Regions from separate parts of the Rahnella sp. JUb53 genome, predicted to be linked through region 1. Evidence: predicted binding sites of a transcription regulator. Region 1 holds the regulator's gene; each other region holds the start of a gene.
What was found. Region 1 encodes sigma-54, which starts transcription at its own class of promoters, with help from an activator protein. Its sites were predicted from a motif close to GTTGGCACANNTTTCGCTNT; they were not measured.

Region 1 (7,024 bases):
CGATTTCGATTTTCTGACCTTTCGGGGAATCGAGCATCAGCAGCGCGATCACGCTGCTGGCTTCCGCTTCAATGCCTGTGCCGTTGCGCAGCATCACTTCTGATTCAAAGCTCTGCACCAGTTCAAACAACTTCATCGCCGGACGGGCATGCATCCCTAACCGGTTTTTGATTTCTACCGTTTGTTTTACCGTCATGATTTACGTTTTTCCAGCGTGCGATGGCGGGATTGCACGTTCTTCCCGCGGGAACGGAAATAGTCGGCCAGTTGCTCTGCGATATACACCGAACGGTGTTTACCGCCGGTACAACCAATGGCGACGGTCAGATAGCTGCGGTTGTTGGTTTCCAGCATCGGCAGCCATTGTTCAAGGTAGCTGCGGGTCTGGTAGATAAAGTTGTGCACTTCGGTATGACGGTCGAGGAACGCCGCCACCGGTTTGTCTAGGCCGGTCATCGGACGCAGTTTCGGATCCCAGTGCGGGTTCGGCAGGAAGCGTACATCGAACACGTAATCCGCATCAATCGGAATGCCGTGTTTGAAACCAAAGGATTCGAAGACCATCGTCAGCTCACGTTCGCGTTTACCCAGCAGGCGGGTACGCAGCATTTCTGCCAGTTCGTGAACGGACATTTCGGACGTGTCGATGATGAGATCAGCGGAAGAACGCAGAGGCTCGAGCAGATCGGCTTCTTCATCAATGGCACTTTCGAGGGAGAGATTTTTGCTGGAAAGCGGGTGCAGACGACGGGTGTCGCTGTAGCGGCGGATCAGCGTGTTGCGGTCGGCATCAAGGAACAACAGCTGCGGTGAGAAGCTCTCCGGCAGTTGTGACATCGCGTACTCATAAACTTCCGGGGTTTCCGGCATGTTACGCACGTCGATGCTGACGGCCGCTGACGTATTACGTTCAACGAGGGTCTGGGCAAGCTGCGGCAATAAAACCACCGGCAGGTTATCCACACAGTAAAAACCCATGTCTTCCAATGCCCGTAGGGCAACCGATTTCCCGGAACCGGAACGGCCGCTGACAATCATCAGCACCATGGTGTCACTCCCCTGGCATTCAGTGTTCAGAATTCATTTTCCCGGCACCGTACCGGGAATCAGCAATTTATTCGTTTTCAGTCATTATCTGGAACAGTTCTTCATCGCTCTGCGCACCACGAAGGCGGCGACACACTGTTTTATCAGCTAATTTCTTAGCCACCAAAGATAATGTATGTAAATGGGTTTTACATTGATCTGCCGGTACCAGCAAGGCAAAAAGTAAGTCTACCGGCTGATTATCGATGGCATCAAAAGCGATCGGTTGTTCCAGCTGAATGAACACGCCGACGGCACGTAACGTATCTTCTTCCAGCTTACCGTGCGGGATGGCGATCCCGGCACCGATCCCGGTGCTGCCCATACGTTCACGGGTCAAAATAGCGTCGAAAATCACCTGTGGCGACAAATTAAGTTGTCTGGCGGCCAGTTCGCTGATGATTTCCAGTGCGCGTTTTTTGCTGGCGCAATGAACGCCGCTTTTGGTGCATTCGGCATTAAGCACCGACGTTAATTGCATTGCTATATCGTTGATCATGTCATCTTTCACTTTTGCGCTGTTTCACCCTTAAAGCTATATCGGCTCGTTTCCCGAAGGTCACAAGCCGATGCCCGAAGGTTTGTAGCACAGGGTTGGCTACATGAATGTCAGTGCTGTTTCAGTTTGTCTTTATGTTTATTCAGCTGGCGGGCCAGTTTATCAACCAGTCCGTCAATCGCTGCGTACATATCCTGATGTTCCGAGGTGGCATGTAACTCGCCTCCATTCACATGCAAAGTCGCTTCGGCAACTTTTTGCACCTTTTCCACGCTCAACACCACATACACCTGATTAATCCTGTCGAAATACTGCTCTAGCTTGGCCAGCTTCGACGTGATGAACTCTCTCAGGGGATCCGTGATCTCAATGTGATGTCCGGTAATGTTGAGCTGCATAATGTCTTCCTTCTCTGTTGAGGTCAAACTAACTGTTTACGTTGGTTTGAGGGCGGGATGGACAAAGACTCTCGGTATTTGGCGACGGTTCGTCGTGCAACCATAATTCCCTGATCGGAAAGCAGGGTCGCTAACTTACTGTCACTGAGCGGTTTTACAGGATTCTCCGCTGCGATTAATTTCTTCACCAGCGCCCGGATGGCGGTTGACGATGCCTCGCCGCCGCTGTCTGTACTGACATGGCTGGAAAAGAAATACTTCAGTTCGAAAATGCCACGCGGGCTGTGCAGAAACTTCTGCGTCGTGACGCGTGAAATCGTCGATTCGTGCATTTCTACGGCGCTGGCGATATCAGCCAGCACCATAGGTTTCATAAATTCTTCACCCAGTTCAAAGAACGCCTGCTGCTGCTCAACGATACAGCGCGTGACTTTCAACAGCGTGTCGTTACGGCTTTCCAGGCTTTTGATTAACCATTTGGCTTCCTGCAGGTTGCTGCGGATAAACTGCCCGTCGCTGTCGCTGCGTGCGGAATTCCCCATCGCGGCGTACTGCTGGTTAATCTTCAGACGCGGAATGCTGTCCGAATTGAGTTCAACCGTCCAGACTCCTGACACTTTGCGCACCAGCACATCCGGGATCACGTATTCAGATTCGCCGGTATTGATCGACTGGCCCGGACGCGGATCAAGAGACTGGATCAGGAGCATCGCTCCTTTCAGTGTATCTTCTTTTAACCGGGTTGATCGCATAAGTGCGCGGAAATCATGGTTCGCCAGCAAATCCAGATGTTCGCTGATGATAAGACGGGCTTCGGTGATGAAAGGCGTGTCGGTCACATACTGGGAAAGCTGGATCAGCAGGCAGTCGCGCAGGTCGCGCGCGGCCACGCCGACCGGGTCAAAACGCTGTACGCGTTTGAGCACGGCTTCCACTTCGTCCATCGTGACGTTTTCATCCCCGATGCTTTCCAGAATGTCGTCAAGAGAAACGGTGAGGTAACCGGTGTCATCGACCGCATCGACAATGGATGTCGCAATCGCCGCATCAGTATCTGAGAACGGCGTCAGCTCGACCTGCCACATCAGGTAATCCTGAAGGGTCTGGGTGGTTTCACCCTGATAAATCGGCAGCTCGTCGTCGCTGTAATCATTACCGGTGCCGGAAGGCGTGCCCGCGGTATAGATTTCATCCCAGGTCGCATCCAGCGGCAGCTCTTCGGGCATGTCTTTTTGCTCGAGTGCTTCGCGGGTATCTAACCCTTCGCTGTCGGTGGCTTCTACCGAGTCGATTTCTTCATGAAGGTCGGTTTGTTCCAGCAGAGGGTTGCTCTCCAGCGCAAGTTGGATCTCCTGTTGGAGCTCAAGCGTGGACAATTGCAACAGGCGGATGGCCTGTTGTAACTGTGGAGTCATTGCCAGTTGTTGGCTGAATCTGAGTTGCAAACCTTGCTTCATATCTTGGCTTTATTTCCGTTGATGAGTGAAAACGGCAACACTTCTGTCAGAGACGGCCTGTTTCATTTTAAAGTGAAACAGGCACGGTTCCGGCGGCACAGATCACAGACGGAATTCTTCACCAAGATAAACGCGTTTAACTTGTTCATCAGCAAGAATATCGGCTGGCGTGCCGTGGGCGATTAACTTGCCCTGACTGACGATGTAAGCGCGTTCACACACGTCGAGCGTTTCGCGAACGTTATGGTCGGTGATCAGTACGCCGAGGCCACTGTCACGCAAATGCTCAATGATTTTTTTGATGTCGATAACTGAAATCGGGTCAACACCGGCGAACGGTTCATCCAGCAGAATGAATTTAGGGTTCGCCGCCAGCGCGCGGGCGATTTCAACACGACGGCGTTCACCACCGGACAGTGACTGACCGAGGTTATCGCGCAAATGAGAAATATGGAACTCTTCCATCAGTTCATTGGCGCGATCGTTACGCTGTTCTTTGTTCAGATCGTCGCGGATCTGCAACACGGCCATCAGGTTATCAAACACGCTGAGGCGGCGGAAAATGGACGCTTCCTGAGGAAGATAGCCAATACCGCGACGGGCGCGGGTATGCAATGGCAACAAGCTGATGTCTTCGTCATCAACGATAATACGGCCTGCATCACGCTGCACAATGCCGACGACCATGTAGAAGGTCGTGGTTTTACCGGCACCGTTTGGCCCTAATAACCCGACGATTTCGCCGGAGTTGACCATCAGGCTGACATCTTCAACGACCTTGCGGCCTTTGTAGGCTTTTGCCAGATTCTCTGCGATTAATTTAGCCATAAAAATCAGTTACTCTTTTTGGTCGGCTGGCCCGCCGCTGCAGGTGTTTTCTGTTGCAGCTGCGAAGGAACCAGAACGGTCGTCACACGGTTGCCTTTATCACTGAAGGCTTCCATTTGCTGTTTCTGCACCAGATACGTAATACGGTCGCCTTTCACGTTGCTGTCGAGCTGTTCAAGGTAAGCGTTACCGGTCAGGGTCACCAGATCGTTTTCCACTTCATAGCGGACTTTCTGCGCATGGCCTTTTACCGGCTTGCCGTTGTCCTGCATCTGATAGAAGGTCACCGGGTTACCGTAACCTTCAACCACTTCTTTGCCGGAAACGCCTTGCGGGCGGATGACGACAACTTTGTCCGCTTTAACCTGGATCGTGCCCTGGTTTACCACCACATTACCGGTAAAGGTCGCGGTATTGGTGTTCACGTCCAGCGCCTGATTAGCCGAATCAATGGTAATCGGTTTGGTCGTGTCATCTTTCAGGGCGAATGCCGGAACGCTGACGGCTAACAATGAGCTGACGATCAGGAGATTACGGATTTTATTTTTTGCTTTGAATTTCATAAGAGGTCGTTACCTTTTCGATCAGCTCTGCTGTTTTATCACGCAGATTACCACGCATTTTCATGCCGTTAGATGTAAAACCTGTGCCATAAAGCGTTACTTCATCATCTGAGGCAACGTCCTGTGTCGTCAGGTTAACCCGTGCATTGTCCGTTTTGATTCTTTGCAACTGAGAAGTCTCAGGTGTCAGGCTGTCTGCCTGCACATGCCCGTAAAGATAGAGCATTTTATCCTGAGTCAGCTTGGCCTTGTCAGAATGCAGCACCCACGTCGGGACTTTGTTCTTGTCGTACATGGTCGCTACCGGATTGGTAAACCATGTCACCTGATCAGTGGTGTAATATTTCACCTGATCTGAAACCAGTTTATACGTCAGGCTACCCAGCGGATCGTACACCATCGTGACGGTGTGGGAGCTCTGGTAGGTCGGATCCTGATCGTTGACCGCCGGCTGGACGTCATCGCTGTTGTCAGACATTGACCAGCCGATCAGCACCAGAACGATGGCTGTCAGCGCCAGAATAATCCAAAGTCTTGTTTTACTCATATCGACAGCCCTTTGGCGTCCTCCAGCTTACCCTGTGCCAGTAAAATCAAATCGCACAATTCGCGTACTGCACCACGTCCGCCGGCAATTCGGGTGACATAATGCGCTTTCGGCAACAAGATGGGATGCGCGTCCTGAACGGCCACGGAAAGACCAACTTCAGCCATAACCGGCCAGTCGATCAGGTCATCACCGATGTAGGCCACTTCTTCGGCCCGCAAAGACAGTGTATCTAACAGTTCGCGGAAGGCCAAAAGCTTATCCGATTGTCCCTGATACAAGTGGCGTATACCGAGGGTTTCAGCGCGATCTTCCAGTAATTTCGCATTGCGGCCTGTAATAATCGCAACCTCAATGTCAGAAGTCAGCAGGCAGCGGATACCGTAACCGTCGCGAACGTTAAAACTTTTCAGCTCTTCTCCCTGATTTCCCATGTAGATCAGGCCATCAGACATCACGCCATCTACATCGCAAATCAGCAGGCGGATAGCTTTCGCCCGTTCCAGCACTTGCGTGCTGACCGGACCGTAGCAAGTTTCCACCAGGGCTGCGCTATTACTCATTCAGGGGATTCCTCAATTAAACTACGCCAGCGCGCAGCATGTCGTGCATATGTAACACACCCAGCAACTGGTCACCATCAGCAACCATCACGCAGGTTATGTTTTTTTCCTGCATTAAATTCAGCGCATCCACCGCCAGAAGAGAAGGGCGGACGCGGATGCCCCCGGTCGTCATGACATCGGCAATCGAGGCTTCGTTGATGTTAACGCCCATATCGAAGATGCGGCGTAAATCACCATCGGTAAAGATACCTTCGATCCGCATCAGGTCGTTGCAGATAACCGTCATGCCGAGATTCTTGCGGGTGATTTCCAGCAAGGCGTCACGCAAAGACGCGTCGCGGCTGACATGCGGAATTTCATCACCGGTGTGCATGATATCGCTCACGCGCAGTAAGAGCTTGCGACCCAGTGCTCCGCCCGGATGGGAAAGGGCGAAATCTTCGGGTGTGAAACCGCGGGCTTCCAGCAGAGCCACCGCCAGTGCATCGCCCATGACCAGTACCGCCGTGGTGCTGCTGGTCGGTGCCAGACCGAGCGGGCAGGCTTCTTTGGGGACTTTCACGCAAAGATGCACATCGGCCGCTTTGCCCATGGTGCTTTCCGGATTAGACGTCATGCAAATAAGCGTGATGTCCAGACGCTTGAGTACCGGGATCAGCCCGAGAATTTCATGCGCCTCACCGGAATTGGAAATCAGGATCACAACGTCCTGTTTCGATACCATGCCCAGATCACCGTGGCTGGCTTCGCCCGGATGGACAAAGAAAGCCGGTGTGCCAGTGCTGGCAAAGGTCGCGGCCATCTTGCGACCAATGTGGCCGGATTTGCCCATGCCCATCACGACGACTTTGCCGTTGCAGGCGAAGATTTTTTCGCATGCACGGGTAAAATCGCCGTTAATGTATTGATCTAACTGCTCAAGTCCTTCACGTTCTGTTTTCAGCACATCACGCCCGACGGCCTGAAAATCAAAGTCGGAGGCGAAGTTAACGTTAGCCATAGTCAGTTCCTGACAAAGTTCAGAAGGCAATGCTGTCCGGCAACAGGAACAGAACCGCCATATAGGCGATAAATCCACAC
Region 2 (7,024 bases), on a different contig from region 1:
TGGTGGAGGCCCTGCCAGCTACATCCCGGCACACACGACACCTGCTATGGCTGCTTCCTTCCGGACCTGACCGAGTTAACAAGTTAGCGTTGCGGGAGAACCAACAGGGCCCCCATTGACGTTGTCGGCTTCATTTCTCCTGAGAGAATCGAAGCGGTGGGCATTATCTGTGATGCCCGAGGCAAAAGCAAGTTAACCGCCGACAACCGTTGTTTTCTTAAACAATACGCCTGAATCTGGACGGACAGAAGGACATTTTTTGCGTCATACTGTTCGCCAAACACTGAGGAGGATGTCATGTCAGAGCCCGATAGCTTTCGCCAGCGCGTATTCCAGATAATCGCTGCCATTCCCCCGGGTCAGGTCACGACTTATGGCAACGTCGCTCAGCTGGCTGGTTCTCCGCGGGCGGCACGTCAGGTGGGCGGTGTGCTCAAAAAGTTACCCGAAGGCAGCACGCTTCCCTGGCATCGGGTGATTAATCGCCACGGTGAAATTTCCCTGCAGGGTGAGGACTTTAAACGTCAGCGTCAGGCGCTTCTGGCCGAAGGGATAATCTTTACGAAAGGTAAAGTTGATTTAGAAAAGTATGGCTGGAAGTGGTAGTTCTGCGCACATCATTACGCAAATAAAAAAGCACCGCCGGAGCGGTGCCTGAATCATCACGAGTCACGAATAAATAAGTGAGTAACGAATTAGTACGTTGCTGACTGTGTCGGAACTGCACTTACCGGTGCCGGTGCCGTGCCCAGCCCCGAATTTGACGGGTTAGTCATTGGCGCCAGAGCATTCGGTTTAGTCGCCACAGGGACGGCTACGACCGGAACAAGTTGCAGGTCGGCACGCGTGCCCTGACCGTTATTGATGACTTCTTTGATGCTGTCAGTAACAAAGGTTACCTGACCATTAATGGTCACCGCCGCACTTAACAGAACACGCGCATTAGGCGCAATTTCCTGTGGGTTATACGGCAGGATAAAGGTAAACGGTGACTGTTTGCCCTGGGTTCTCGCGACTTTCTGCGAGATGACACGCGACGGCGCATCAGCAACCGAAGCATCAGACAAGGTCACGGTCAGAACCGCATCTGGCGGCAAGGCCACACGCTGATTAATGAACACGCTACCCGATACGTTCGGGCCGGTGATCGCAGGTGCAGTGGCCGGGCTGGCCGCGGTATTCACTGGAGGTTGCTGCGCTGGAGCCTCGTGATGCTGTGCGCATCCGGCAAGAGTCAGAGACAGCGCGGTTCCACCTACTATCTGCCAAAGTTTCATTGATCCTTCTCCCTTTTATTATTCGATTGTCGACAAGTTGTAACAAACGTAACCAACGCCGACGATGAACTTAGTGACTTAAACCAGCTTACCCATTAATCATGGCACAAAAAACCAGAGTTCGCCGCCCCGAGGATAAAACAAGACTTCTGAGGTTTCAAAAGATCCACTATGATTAACAGGTTAGACCTGTCAGCGAAGGTGTATTTCAGAACATTCCTGCCTGCGGTATCCCGAACAACTTAGGTCAATATCACCGGTAACTTTCATGAGGCCACTATGAGTCAGGCATTAAAAAATCTGCTGGATCTGTTAGATCTGGAAAAAATCGAAGAAGGACTGTTTCGTGGTCAAAGTGAAGATCTGGGTTTGCGTCAGGTCTTTGGTGGTCAGGTTGTCGGTCAGGCGTTGTACGCGGCCAAACAAACCGTACCTGTCGACCGCGGTATTCACTCTTTTCATAGCTACTTTCTGCGTCCCGGTGACAGCAGCAAACCCATCATTTATGACGTGGAAATTCTGCGAGACGGCAACAGTTTTAGCGCACGACGCGTAAAAGCCGTTCAGCATGGCAAACCGATTTTTTATATGACCGCGTCGTTCCAGAGCCAGGAAACCGGCTTCGAACATCAGAACACCATGCCTGATGTCCCGGCACCAGAAACGCTGGTTTCTGAATCAGATATTGCCAAAAATCTGGCGCATCTGATCCCTGAAAAATTCCGTGAAAAATTCATTGGTCACAAGCCGATTGAAATGCGTCCGGTGAAATTCCATAACCCGTTGAAGGGAAGTGTAGAAGAACCTCACCGCGCGGTCTGGTTCAGGGCTAACGGAGAAATGCCGGATGATTTGCGCATCCATCAGTATCTGCTGGGTTATGCCTCGGACTTCAATTTCCTGCCGACTGCACTGCAACCGCATGGTATCGGGTTCCTTGAGCCAGGAATGCAGGTCGCCACCATCGACCATTCGATGTGGTTCCACCGCCCTTTCCGTATGGATGACTGGCTGCTATACGCCGTTGAAAGCACATCTGCGTCGGGCGCTCGTGGTTTTGTACGCGGACAATTTTATACCCGTGATGGCGTTCTGGTTGCCTCTACGGTACAGGAAGGCGTGATCCGCCAGCGGACGCCTGAATAAACATTATCCGATCGCGGTTGGCAAAAACTGTGCATTAAAAAGGGGCGATATCGTTATCGCCCCTTTTGCATATCATCATTATTTTATTGTTTTGTACTGCTTAATGAGAGAGTTAGCGCACTACTTTCTCTGAAATCCTGTTACTGAGCCATTACTGGTTATAGGCGTTTTCGCCGTGGCTGTTCACATCCAGACCTTCACGTTCCTGCTCTTCAGGAACACGCAGGCCTACAATCATGTCAGCCACTTTGTAACCGATGAAGGCCACAACACCAGACCACACCAGTGTGACGCAAACGCTGAAGAACTGAACCCAAACCTGATGGCCCATGGTCACGCCTTCTGCATAACCCACGCCGCCCAGAGAGCTGGAAGTGAATACGCCGGTCAGCAGGCAACCTACGATACCGCAGACGCCGTGAACACCGAACACGTCACAGGTATCATCAACGCGCAGCCATTTTTTCAGGGTAACGACACCCCACAGGCCAGTCACACCACCGACCAGACCGATAATCAACGCACCGCCCACGCCGACCGTACCACACGCCGGAGTGATGGCAACCAGACCTGCGATAGCACCGGAGCTTGCGCCCAGCAGAGAAGGCTTGCCGCGAACCATCCACTCAACCAGAGTCCAGGACAGGATTGCGCCAGCCGTTGCAATCACAGTATTCAGGAACGCCAGCGCGGCAATGGAACTTGCTGCACTTGCAGAGCCGGCGTTAAAGCCGAACCAGCCGACATACAGGATTGCAGCGCCAGTGAACACCATTGGCAGGTTGTGAGGTTTGAACGCTTCTTTACCGAAACCGGCACGTTTGCCCAGCAGATAAGCACCGACCAGACCCGCGATAGCGGCGTTGATGTGAACAACGGTACCACCAGCGAAGTCCAGCGCGCCATCAGCAGCCAGGAAACCGCCCGCCCATACCATGTGTGCCATTGGAATGTAGGAGAAGGTCAGCCAGATCACGGTGAAAATCAGCACCGCAGAGAAACGCACACGTTCAGCGATACCACCGACGATCAGTGCCACGGTGATGCAGGCGAATGAACACTGGAATGCCACATGGATCATCTGAGAGAAGGTGCCGGTAACAGAATCCAGGCCAATGCCTTTCATCATTACGTTGCCGAAACCACCGAAGAAGGCGTTACCTTCGCTGAATGCCAGACTGTAACCGTAAAGGATCCACAAAACGCAGACCAATGCGAAGGTCACAATAACCTGAGTCAGCATGGATAAAACGTTTTTGGAACGCAGTAAACCGCCGTAGAACAAAGCTACGCCAGGTACGGTCATAAACAATACCAGCGCAGTACAAATCATCATAAAGGCGTTATCAGCGCCGTTGGCGGCGGCTGGTGCCGCGGCCATGGCAAGCGAAGGCAATAATGCCACTGCGCCCAGCCCCATCATGGATAAAAGTTTTTTCATTATTAACCCACCCCTGTTTCTCAAAACTGTTTTTTCTAATCTGATTTATCTCAAACCGGTTGGCATGAGAGATAAAAACCGGAAATTACAGTGCTGCTTCGTCGGTTTCACCAGTACGAATACGGATAACACGTTGCAATTCAGCAACGAAAATTTTGCCATCACCGATCTTGCCGGTGTAGGCCGCTTTGCTGATCACGTCGATCACTTCATCGAGCTGATCGTCAGCGATAGCAATGTCGATTTTTACTTTTGGAAGGAAGTTCACACTGTATTCCGCGCCACGGTAAAGTTCGGCATGACCTTTCTGACGGCCAAAACCTTTAACTTCCGTTACGGTCAGCCCCTGAATTCCAACAGCAGACAGCGCTTCACGCACGTCTTCCAGCTTAAAAGGTTTGATCACCACAGTAACCAGCTTCATTGTGCCACTCCTCGAATTAAGGGCTTACCGCGAGAGGATTCGCGCCCGATACGCAAGGGATAAAGCAAAGGGTGTGCCAGAGTTGAAACTGATGAAAGATTCCTGCAATTCCCGCGCAAACCGGCATTTTCAGAATAATCGTGACCGGGCGCACAGTTGTTTCGCCACACAGCACACTGCTGAGTACGCACCATTTAAGTGCTCATCGCTGCTTTATAGTGCAATGTGTAAACCGCAGGTATTTTGCCTGCATGAATACGGTGCGCGGGATGGGATGGCGGGAGGATAAGACGTTGAGGAGAGAATGCTGGCGTAACGAACGCGTTACGCCAGCTGACAGTTTATGCGTTTTCTGTGGAAGGAATTCCCTGCTCAGCTGACGCCAGTTCTTGCCCGGCAAGTTGCAACTGATACATCTGATAATACCGGCCTTTTTCTGCCAGCAGCTGTAAGTGGTTGCCCTGCTCAACGGCTTGCCCGCGGTGCAATACCAAAATATTATCTGCATCCACAATCGTCGACAGCCGGTGTGCAATTACAACCAGAGTTGTTTGCTGACGAATGGCACGTAAAGCACGCTGAATTGCCTGCTCGGTTCCTGAGTCGATATTGGCCGTTGCCTCGTCAAGGATCAGAATTTCTGGTGCCTGCACCAAAACGCGCGCCATCGCCAGTAATTGCTTCTGTCCGACAGAGAGATTATTACCCTGTTCTCCCAGACGCGTATTCAACCCTTCCGGCATTCCCCGTACCAGCGGAGAAAGCTGCACAATATCCAGTGCGTGCCAGACCTGAGCTTCATCAATATCGCGACCTAAAGTCACGTTAGAGAATACCGATTCCGCCAGCACCACCGGATCCTGCTGAACCATAGCAATTCCCTTTCGCAGACTGGAATGCGAGAGATCAGCAAGGTTACGCCCGTCGACGCGGATCTCACCTTTATTCAGCGGATAATAGCCCATCAGGAGATTCGCCAGCGTACTTTTGCCACTGCCTGTGTGCCCGACCAGCGCCACAAATCCACGTGAAGGGACATGCAGGGTAATATTCTCCAGCACCCATTTGTCCGGGCGGTAGGCAAAACTGACGTCGCGAATATCAATCTCGCCGCTGGTCAGCAACTTATCGTCCGGTCCGTACTGCTGCTGAGTCCGGTCCATCAAATCAAAGATACGTTCACCTGCGACTACAGCCTGCTGGAGAATGGATTGCTGCGACGTCAGCTCAATCAGAGGTTCGTTTAGACGCCCGAGGTAGTTGATGAAAGCATACAAAACCCCCACGCCAATCGAGCCTTCGGCACTGAAACCGAACAAGATTAACAGGCCGCACAAAATCAGGGATGAAAATAAGCTGAGTAACGGCCGCAGCAAAAATCCTTCGAGCCTGAGCGTCTGCATGCGGGCCATATAATGTGACTGACTGGCGCGGGACAGTCGTTCACCAAACCGTTTTTGCTGACGGAATTGCTGAATAACGTTCATGCCATTAATGACTTCGTTGAAGCCATCATTAATGTCCGCCAGATAAGCACGCACTTTACGAACGACCGGCGTACTGTAAATCTGGTACAGCCCCATCACCACAAACACAGCCGGGAAGATGCAGATAGCCACCGAGGCAAGTCGCCAGTCAAGGCTGAACATCGCCACCAGCATTGCGCCAATCAGCGCAATGCTGCGCAAAACCGTCGATACAACAGTGACATAAAGGTCACGGATCACTTCAGTATCATTGGTCACACGCGAAATCAGTTGCCCGACCGGCTGGGTATCAAAGGCGCTCAAAGGCTGACGCAATGCCGCATCCATGACGTCGGTGCGCAGACGCTGAACCACGCCAACCGCAGCACGGTTAAACAGAAGTGCCTGAAAATAGTGCAAGCTTGCTGCCAGAAATTGCAGGAAGATGAAACTCAGCGCCAGCAAACTGACTTTCCCCCAGGGCATTTCACCTTTCGCCACATAGTGATCAATAAAGAAACTGATCAGGATCGGGCCGGTGACTTCCGCTGCGGCGGCAATCCACAGCATCAGCACCGCATAAGACAGAGGCTTACTGTATGGTTTGCCATATCCCAGAAGACGTTTAAGCGTAGGCCAGAGCTTCTGGATTTTACTCACTTTTTGTTCAGCCATGTTGTTCCGCCTCCTTTTCCGGCACATCATCCAGCGCAGCTTCAAGCTGCTGATAGCGGAACATATCGCGATACCAGCCCGGCTTCGCAGCCAGTTCGTCATGATCGCCGCGCTGTGAAATGCTTCCGTGACTGAACACCAGAATCTCACTGGCTTCGGTCAGCGCAGAAAGCCGGTGAGCACTGATAATCACCGTTCTGTCACTGCCCCACTGACGCAGATTTTGCAGGATCTGATGCTCCGTGCGGCCATCAACGGCTGACAGGGCGTCATCCAGGATCAGGATTTCAGCTTTCAGCAACAGCGCTCTGGCAATCGAAATACGTTGTTTCTGGCCGCCCGAAAGCATAACACCACGTTCACCGACTTCTGTTTCATACCCCTGAGGCATACGCAAAATGTCATCGTGAACGCTGGCAAGCCGTGCCACTTCCTCAATGTCTTGCTGCGTGGCATCCGGCCGGCCGAGGGCAATGTTCTGCGCGACGGTATCTGAAAACAGGAAAGGCGTCTGGCTGACTACCGCAAGCCGCGCGCGCCAGTCATCAAGCCGGATCTCTTTGAGTGATAGACCGTGGTAACGCACATCGCCTTC
Region 3 (7,024 bases), on a different contig from region 1:
CGCGGTGAATCCTTCTTTCTCCAGCACATGCTGGAAAATTTCCGGTTCAGGTTTGCGCATACCCAGATTTTGCGAAAGATACATCGCATCGGTATTGGCTTCGATTTCCGGATAGTGCTGCGGCCAGAAATCCAGGTGTAAGCGGTTAGTATTCGACAGCACGACAACGCGATGACCTTCTTCGCGCAGCTTTTGGAATAACGTGATGACTTCAGGACGTAAACCGACGAAAACGGCGTGCCAGCCCGCACTGAACTGCTCAAAACTGAGCGCAATGCCCATTTCATTACACAAATCGGCGGCGAACTGCTCATCGCTGATTTCACCCCGCTCGTGCTGCTGGAACACCTCGCCCATTTTGAAGCGCTCGGTCAGCGTAGCCAGTGGCGTTCCGCTGAGATGGCTCCACACGCCAAGGACACGTTTGAAATCAATATCAATAATGACGTTTCCCATATCAAAAATGTACAGCATTGCACGCTCCTGATTTCAAAGATGACTTTTAACTTTAGCGGTAAAACGTACACCTGAACAGTGACAGAGTTGCGCTGTTGAGCTCAGCGTTAGAAAAAAGACAAAAAAAAACAGGGTACCCAAAGGCACCCTGTTTCTGTGTAACGGCACGCGTTAAAGAAGATTAACCTTCTTTAGGACCACGCATTGCACGTTTACGATCGTTCTCGGTCAGGTGACGTTTACGAATACGTACAGACTGAGGAGTCACTTCGACCAGTTCGTCATCATCGATGAATTCCAGAGCTTGCTCCAGAGACATTTTGATAGCAGGAACCAGAGTCGTTGCTTCGTCAGTACCGGACGCACGCATGTTGGTCAGTTTCTTACCGGTCAGGCAGTTCACGGTCAGGTCGTTAGAACGTGAGTGAATACCGATGATCTGGCCTTCATACACTTCTGCGCCGTGGCCCAGGAACAATTTACCGCGGTCTTGCAGGCTGAACAGTGCGAACGCAACTGCTTTACCCTGACCGTTGGAGATCAGCACGCCGTTCTGACGCTGGCCGATTTCGCCCGGACGAACGTCATCGTAGTGGCTAAACGTGGAGTACAGCAGACCGGTACCAGAAGTCATGGTCATGAATTCTGTACGGAAGCCGATCAGGCCACGTGCAGGGATCAGGTAATCAAGACGGATACGACCTTTGCCGTCTGGGATCATGTCTTTGACATCGCCTTTACGCTCACCCATGGCCTGCATTACAGAACCCTGGTGTTGCTCTTCGATATCCAGTGTCACGTTCTCGAATGGCTCTTGCATGCGGCCATCGATTTTACGGTTGATTACTTTAGGACGGGAAACCGCCAGCTCGAAACCTTCACGACGCATGTTTTCGATCAGAACCGACAGGTGAAGTTCACCACGGCCTGAAACGCGGAATGCATCAGCATCTTCAGTTTCTTCAACACGCAATGCAACGTTGTGCACCAGTTCTTTGTTCAGACGGTCAAGGATCTGACGTGAAGTCACATACTTACCTTCTTTACCACAGAACGGAGAGGTGTTTACGTTGAAGTACATGGTTACTGTTGGTTCATCAACGCTCAGCGCTGGCAGAGCTTCAACATTCGCCGGATCACAGATTGTGTCGGAGATGTTCAGTTCGCCCAGGCCGGTGATTGCGATGATGTCGCCCGCTTCAGCAACGGTGGCTTCGATACGCTCAAGACCCATGTGGGTCAGAACTTTACCGACTTTACCGTTACGGGTTTTGCCTTCGCTGTCGATGACAGTGATTTGCTGGTTAGGCTTAACGGTACCGCGTTTGATGCGGCCGATGCCGATGACGCCAACATAGTTGTTGTAGTCCAGCTGAGAGATTTGCATCTGGAAAGGTGCATCCATCTCAACTTGTGGCGGAGATACGTGGTCAACGATCGCCTGGTACAACGGGGTCATGTCTTCGGCCATATCGTTATGGTCGTTACCCGCGATACCCATCAATGCTGATGCATAGATGATTGGGAAATCGAGTTGTTCGTCGGTTGCGTCCAGGTTTACGAACAGGTCGAAGACCTGATCAACAACCCAGTCAGGACGCGCGCCAGGGCGGTCAACCTTGTTGATTACCACGATCGGTTTCAGACCATTAGCGAATGCTTTTTTGGTCACGAAACGGGTTTGCGGCATTGGGCCATCCATTGCATCCACAACCAGCAGCACCGAGTCGACCATTGACATCACACGCTCTACCTCACCGCCGAAGTCGGCGTGTCCTGGGGTATCCACGATGTTGATGCGGTAGTCTTTCCAATTAATGGCGGTGTTTTTTGCGAGGATGGTAATCCCACGCTCTTTCTCCAAATCGTTGGAGTCCATTACGCGTTCAGTGGCTTCTACACGCTCTCCGAAAGTACCGGATTGTTGTAGCAGCTTGTCGACCAGGGTGGTTTTACCATGGTCAACGTGGGCAATAATGGCGATGTTACGCAAATTTTCGATCACAGCTTTGCCTCAGGCATTAGAAATAGCGCGCTATTGTACACGTATTAAGCGAGGTTCTAAACAAGATCACAAGGATCTTGATGAAACAACTTGTGGATGGTTACTTTGTGATCCCTTTCACGGTGCAAAAAGATCACTGAACCATTATGACGCACCGTTTTGGTGCCATGCATCTCAGAGATAGCACCATTATAGTGCAGAAATTCCGTTATGGTGCATACTTATCGAGTGCAAGAGCCCTGTAAAATGGCGTTGTTTGCATTTTCTCAAAGTTGGCACACTTTTCGCTAATAGTTTTTAGGGTAAAAAAAAGTTTTTACAGGGTGACGCGTCTGACCAGTCAAATAATAGCGCTGTTCAGTCCACACGCCAGTTCAAGTAAAGCTGTTATTTCCAACTAAAGACCAAAAATGGTTATTCGTTCCACGACGATAATGAGAAATTCGGGAGAACTAGTATGTCCGCTGAACACGTTTTGACGATGCTGAATGAGCATGAAGTGAAATTCGTAGATTTACGTTTCACAGATACCAAAGGCAAAGAACAGCACGTCACCATTCCTGCACACCAGGTTAGCGCTGACTTCTTCGAAGAAGGCAAAATGTTTGATGGCTCTTCAATCGGTGGCTGGAAAGGCATTAACGAATCTGACATGGTTTTGATGCCAGATGCGAGCACTGCTGTTCTTGACCCGTTCTACGAAGAAACCACGCTGATCATTCGTTGCGACATCCTTGAGCCAACTACGCTGCAAGGTTATGACCGCGACCCACGTTCTACCGCAAAACGTGCAGAAGACTTCCTGCGCTCTTCCGGTATCGCGGACACCGTTCTGTTCGGGCCAGAGCCAGAATTCTTCCTGTTTGATGATGTGCGCTTCGGCAGCAGCATCTCCGGTTCTCACGTGGCTATCGATGATATCGAAGGCGCATGGAACTCCAGCACCAAATATGAAGGCGGCAACAAAGGCCACCGTCCTGCAGTTAAAGGCGGTTACTTCCCGGTTCCTCCGGTCGACTCCTCCCAGGATCTGCGTTCTACCATGTGTCTGACCATGGAAGAAATGGGTCTGGTTGTTGAAGCTCACCACCACGAAGTGGCAACCGCGGGTCAGAACGAAGTGGCAACCCGCTTCAATACCCTGACCAAAAAAGCGGACGAAATCCAAATCTACAAATACGTGGTTCACAACGTGGCTCACGCATTTGGCAAAACTGCGACCTTCATGCCAAAACCAATGTTTGGCGATAACGGTTCCGGTATGCACTGCCACATGTCTCTGTCCAAGAACGGTAACAACCTGTTCGCTGGCGACAAATACGGCGGCCTGTCTGAAATGGCACTGTTCTACATCGGCGGTATCATCAAGCACGCTAAAGCGATCAACGCCTACGCTAACCCGACTACCAACTCCTACAAGCGTTTGGTCCCGGGCTACGAAGCGCCAGTGATGCTGGCTTACTCTGCGCGTAACCGTTCTGCATCCATCCGTATTCCACACGTATCAACGCCTAAAGCGATGCGTATCGAAGCACGCTTCCCTGATCCAGCGGCTAACCCATACCTGGCGTTTGCTGCACTGATGATGGCTGGCCTGGACGGTATCATCAACAAGATCCACCCTGGCGATGCGATGGACAAAAACCTGTATGACCTGCCACCGGAAGAAGAAGCAGAAATTCCAAAAGTTGCAGGTTCACTGGAAGAAGCGCTGAACGCACTGAACGAAGACCGCGAGTTCCTGACCCGTGGCGGCGTGTTCACTGACGACGCTATCGATGCTTACATCGGTCTGCGTAAAGAAGAAATGGATCGCGTGCGTATGACTCCGCATCCGGTTGAGTTCGAGCTGTACTACAGCGTCTAAAGACAGCGTTTAATTCTCGAATTAGCTGCTGAACTCAGCGCCCGTCCTCTGACCGGCGCTGAGAGAAATACCCGACTGGAGGCCTGGCGGTAAGAAAGCCTTCAGCGTCAAAATCAAGTAAGACGATTTTATTTGTTGCCGTGGAAACTTTCAGCCCATCTCCGGATGGGCTTTTTTCTCCACACTCTTTCCTGCTTAACCCCTCTGACCCGTGTTTTGGCCGGGTAGCGAGACAAATTGCACCCATCAGGTGCGGGAGACTGCGGTATGGCAACTGGCAAGCTGCCCGATGCTGGGCAGATCCTGAATTCTTTAATCAACAGCGTTCTGCTGTTGGACGACGATTTGGCTGTGCATTACGCCAACCCGGCGGCTCAGCAATTACTGGCGCAAAGTTCCCGCAAACTTTTTGGCACCCCGTTGCCAGAGTTGGTGGGATATTTTTCGCTGAACATCGAGTTAATGCGTGAAAGTCTGACAGCCGGACAGGGCTTTACAGACAGCGAAGTGACTTTAGTCGTCGATGGCCGCGCGCATGTGTTGTCACTGACCGCACAGATGCTGCCGGAAGGTTTTATTCTGGTCGAACTGGCGCCGATGGATAATCAGCGACGTTTGAGTCAGGAACAATTGCAGCATGCTCAACAGGTTGCAGCCCGAGATTTGATCCGCGGTCTCGCGCATGAAATTAAAAATCCGCTTGGCGGTTTGCGTGGTGCGGCACAGTTGTTATCCAGAGCGCTGCCCGATCCGGCTTTGCTTGAGTACACCAAAGTCATTATTGAGCAAGCCGACCGTCTGCGTAATCTGGTCGACAGATTGCTGGGTCCGCAACGTCCGAGCCAGCATGTAACACAAAGTATTCATCAGGTTGCGGAGCGCGTTTGTCAGCTGGTGTCGATGGAAAAACCCGATAACGTTCAACTGGTACGGGACTATGATCCGAGCCTGCCGGAACTGGCACACGACCCTGATCAGATAGAACAGATTTTATTGAATATCACCCGCAATGCCTTGCAGGCGCTGGGGGAGGAAGGCGGCACAATAACACTGCGTACGCGGACTGCTTTCCAGATTACGTTACACGGCGTGCGTTATCGTCTGGCGGCACGCATCGATATTGAAGATGACGGCCCCGGCGTACCGGCACATTTGCAGGACACTCTTTTTTACCCCATGGTCAGTGGCCGCGAAGGGGGCACCGGACTGGGCCTCTCTATCGCACGCAGTTTGATTGACCAGCATTCGGGTAAAGTTGAATTTAACAGTTGGCCAGGACATACCGAATTCTCGGTTTTCCTGCCTATTCGCCAGTGAGGTTCTTATGCAACGAGGGATAGTCTGGATCGTCGATGACGATAGCTCCATCCGCTGGGTACTTGAACGTGCGCTCACTGGAGCCGGTTTGACCTGCACCACGTTTGACAGCGGCAATGAAGTGCTTGATGCCATTGCGACTCAAACCCCTGACGTTTTGTTATCAGATATCCGTATGCCGGGGATGGACGGTTTAGCGCTGTTAAAGCAGATTAAACAGCGCCACCCGATGCTTCCGGTCATCATAATGACAGCGCACTCCGATCTGGATGCGGCGGTCAGCGCCTATCAGCAAGGCGCATTTGATTATCTGCCAAAACCTTTCGACATCGACGAAGCAGTGGCGCTGGTTGAACGCGCTATCAGCCATTATCAGGAGCAACAGCAACCGGCTCGCAGCCAGCCGGCAAGTGGCCCGACGGCGGATATTATCGGCGAAGCGCCAGCCATGCAGGACGTCTTTCGCATCATCGGCCGTTTGTCCCGCTCTTCAATCAGCGTGCTGATTAACGGGGAATCCGGTACCGGTAAAGAGTTGGTGGCTCATGCTTTACACCGTCACAGCCCGCGCGCCAAAGCGCCTTTTATCGCACTGAACATGGCGGCAATCCCGAAAGATCTGATCGAATCCGAACTATTCGGCCATGAGAAAGGGGCGTTTACTGGCGCTAACACCATCCGTCAGGGACGTTTTGAGCAGGCCGACAACGGCACGCTGTTCCTTGATGAAATCGGTGATATGCCCCTCGATGTGCAAACCCGTCTTCTGCGCGTGCTGGCAGATGGTCAGTTCTATCGTGTGGGCGGCTATGCGCCGGTGAAAGTGGATGTGCGTATTATCGCTGCGACTCACCAGAATCTGGAATTACGGGTTCAGGAAGGAAAATTCCGCGAGGATTTATTCCACCGCCTGAACGTTATCCGTGTCCATCTGCCACCGCTGCGCGAACGTCGCGAAGATATTCCGCGTCTGGCGCGTTATTTCCTGCAAGTGGCGGCGAAAGAACTGGGCGTGGAAGCGAAGAACCTGCATCCGGAAACGGAAACCGCGCTGACGCGTCTGCCGTGGCAGGGCAACGTGCGCCAGCTGGAAAACACCTGTCGCTGGTTAACGGTGATGGCTGCGGGTCAGGAAGTCCTGATTCAGGATTTACCGAGCGAACTGTTTGAAACGTCTGCCCCGGAAACCGGCGGTCAGAGCTTACCGGACAGCTGGGCGACGCTGCTGGCACAATGGGCCGATCGCGCCCTGCGTTCCGGTCATCAAAACCTGTTGTCAGAAGCGCAGCCTGAAATGGAGCGCACTTTGCTGACCACGGCATTGCGTCACACGCAGGGACATAAACAGGAAGCCGCACGCTTACTGGGCTGGGGACGCA

Region 2: glnK (P-II family nitrogen regulator) is a predicted target of sigma-54. The motif match lies at 4,350-4,369, and genes of this name have one in related genera.
Region 3: glnA (glutamate--ammonia ligase) is a predicted target of sigma-54. The motif match lies at 2,733-2,752, and genes of this name have one in related genera.

The regions. Positions count from the first base shown of each region.
Region 1 is NZ_SLYT01000007.1:140,539-147,562, forward strand. It holds gene npr (PTS phosphocarrier protein NPr) at 1-196, opposite strand, end outside; gene rapZ (RNase adapter RapZ) at 193-1,047, opposite strand; gene ptsN (PTS IIA-like nitrogen regulatory protein PtsN) at 1,115-1,597, opposite strand; gene hpf (ribosome hibernation promoting factor) at 1,696-1,983, opposite strand; gene rpoN (RNA polymerase factor sigma-54) at 2,007-3,440, opposite strand; gene lptB (LPS export ABC transporter ATP-binding protein) at 3,543-4,268, opposite strand; gene lptA (lipopolysaccharide ABC transporter substrate-binding protein LptA) at 4,274-4,831, opposite strand; gene lptC (LPS export ABC transporter periplasmic protein LptC) at 4,809-5,378, opposite strand; gene kdsC (3-deoxy-manno-octulosonate-8-phosphatase KdsC) at 5,375-5,941, opposite strand; gene kdsD (arabinose-5-phosphate isomerase KdsD) at 5,958-6,944, opposite strand; gene EC840_RS17205 (calcium/sodium antiporter) at 6,964-7,024, opposite strand, start outside.
Region 2 is NZ_SLYT01000003.1:342,214-349,237, reverse strand. It holds RNA gene ffs (signal recognition particle sRNA small type) at 10-106, opposite strand; gene EC840_RS09355 (MGMT family protein) at 298-606, shown strand; gene EC840_RS09350 (YbaY family lipoprotein) at 696-1,277, opposite strand; gene tesB (acyl-CoA thioesterase II) at 1,557-2,423, shown strand; gene amtB (ammonium transporter AmtB) at 2,575-3,864, opposite strand; gene glnK (P-II family nitrogen regulator) at 3,950-4,288, opposite strand; gene EC840_RS09330 (SmdB family multidrug efflux ABC transporter permease/ATP-binding protein) at 4,630-6,414, opposite strand; gene EC840_RS09325 (SmdA family multidrug ABC transporter permease/ATP-binding protein) at 6,422-7,024, opposite strand, start outside.
Region 3 is NZ_SLYT01000014.1:104,541-111,564, forward strand. It holds gene yihX (glucose-1-phosphatase) at 1-474, opposite strand, end outside; gene typA (ribosome-dependent GTPase TypA) at 638-2,461, opposite strand; gene glnA (glutamate--ammonia ligase) at 2,919-4,328, shown strand; gene glnL (nitrogen regulation protein NR(II)) at 4,596-5,645, shown strand; gene glnG (nitrogen regulation protein NR(I)) at 5,653-7,024, shown strand, end outside.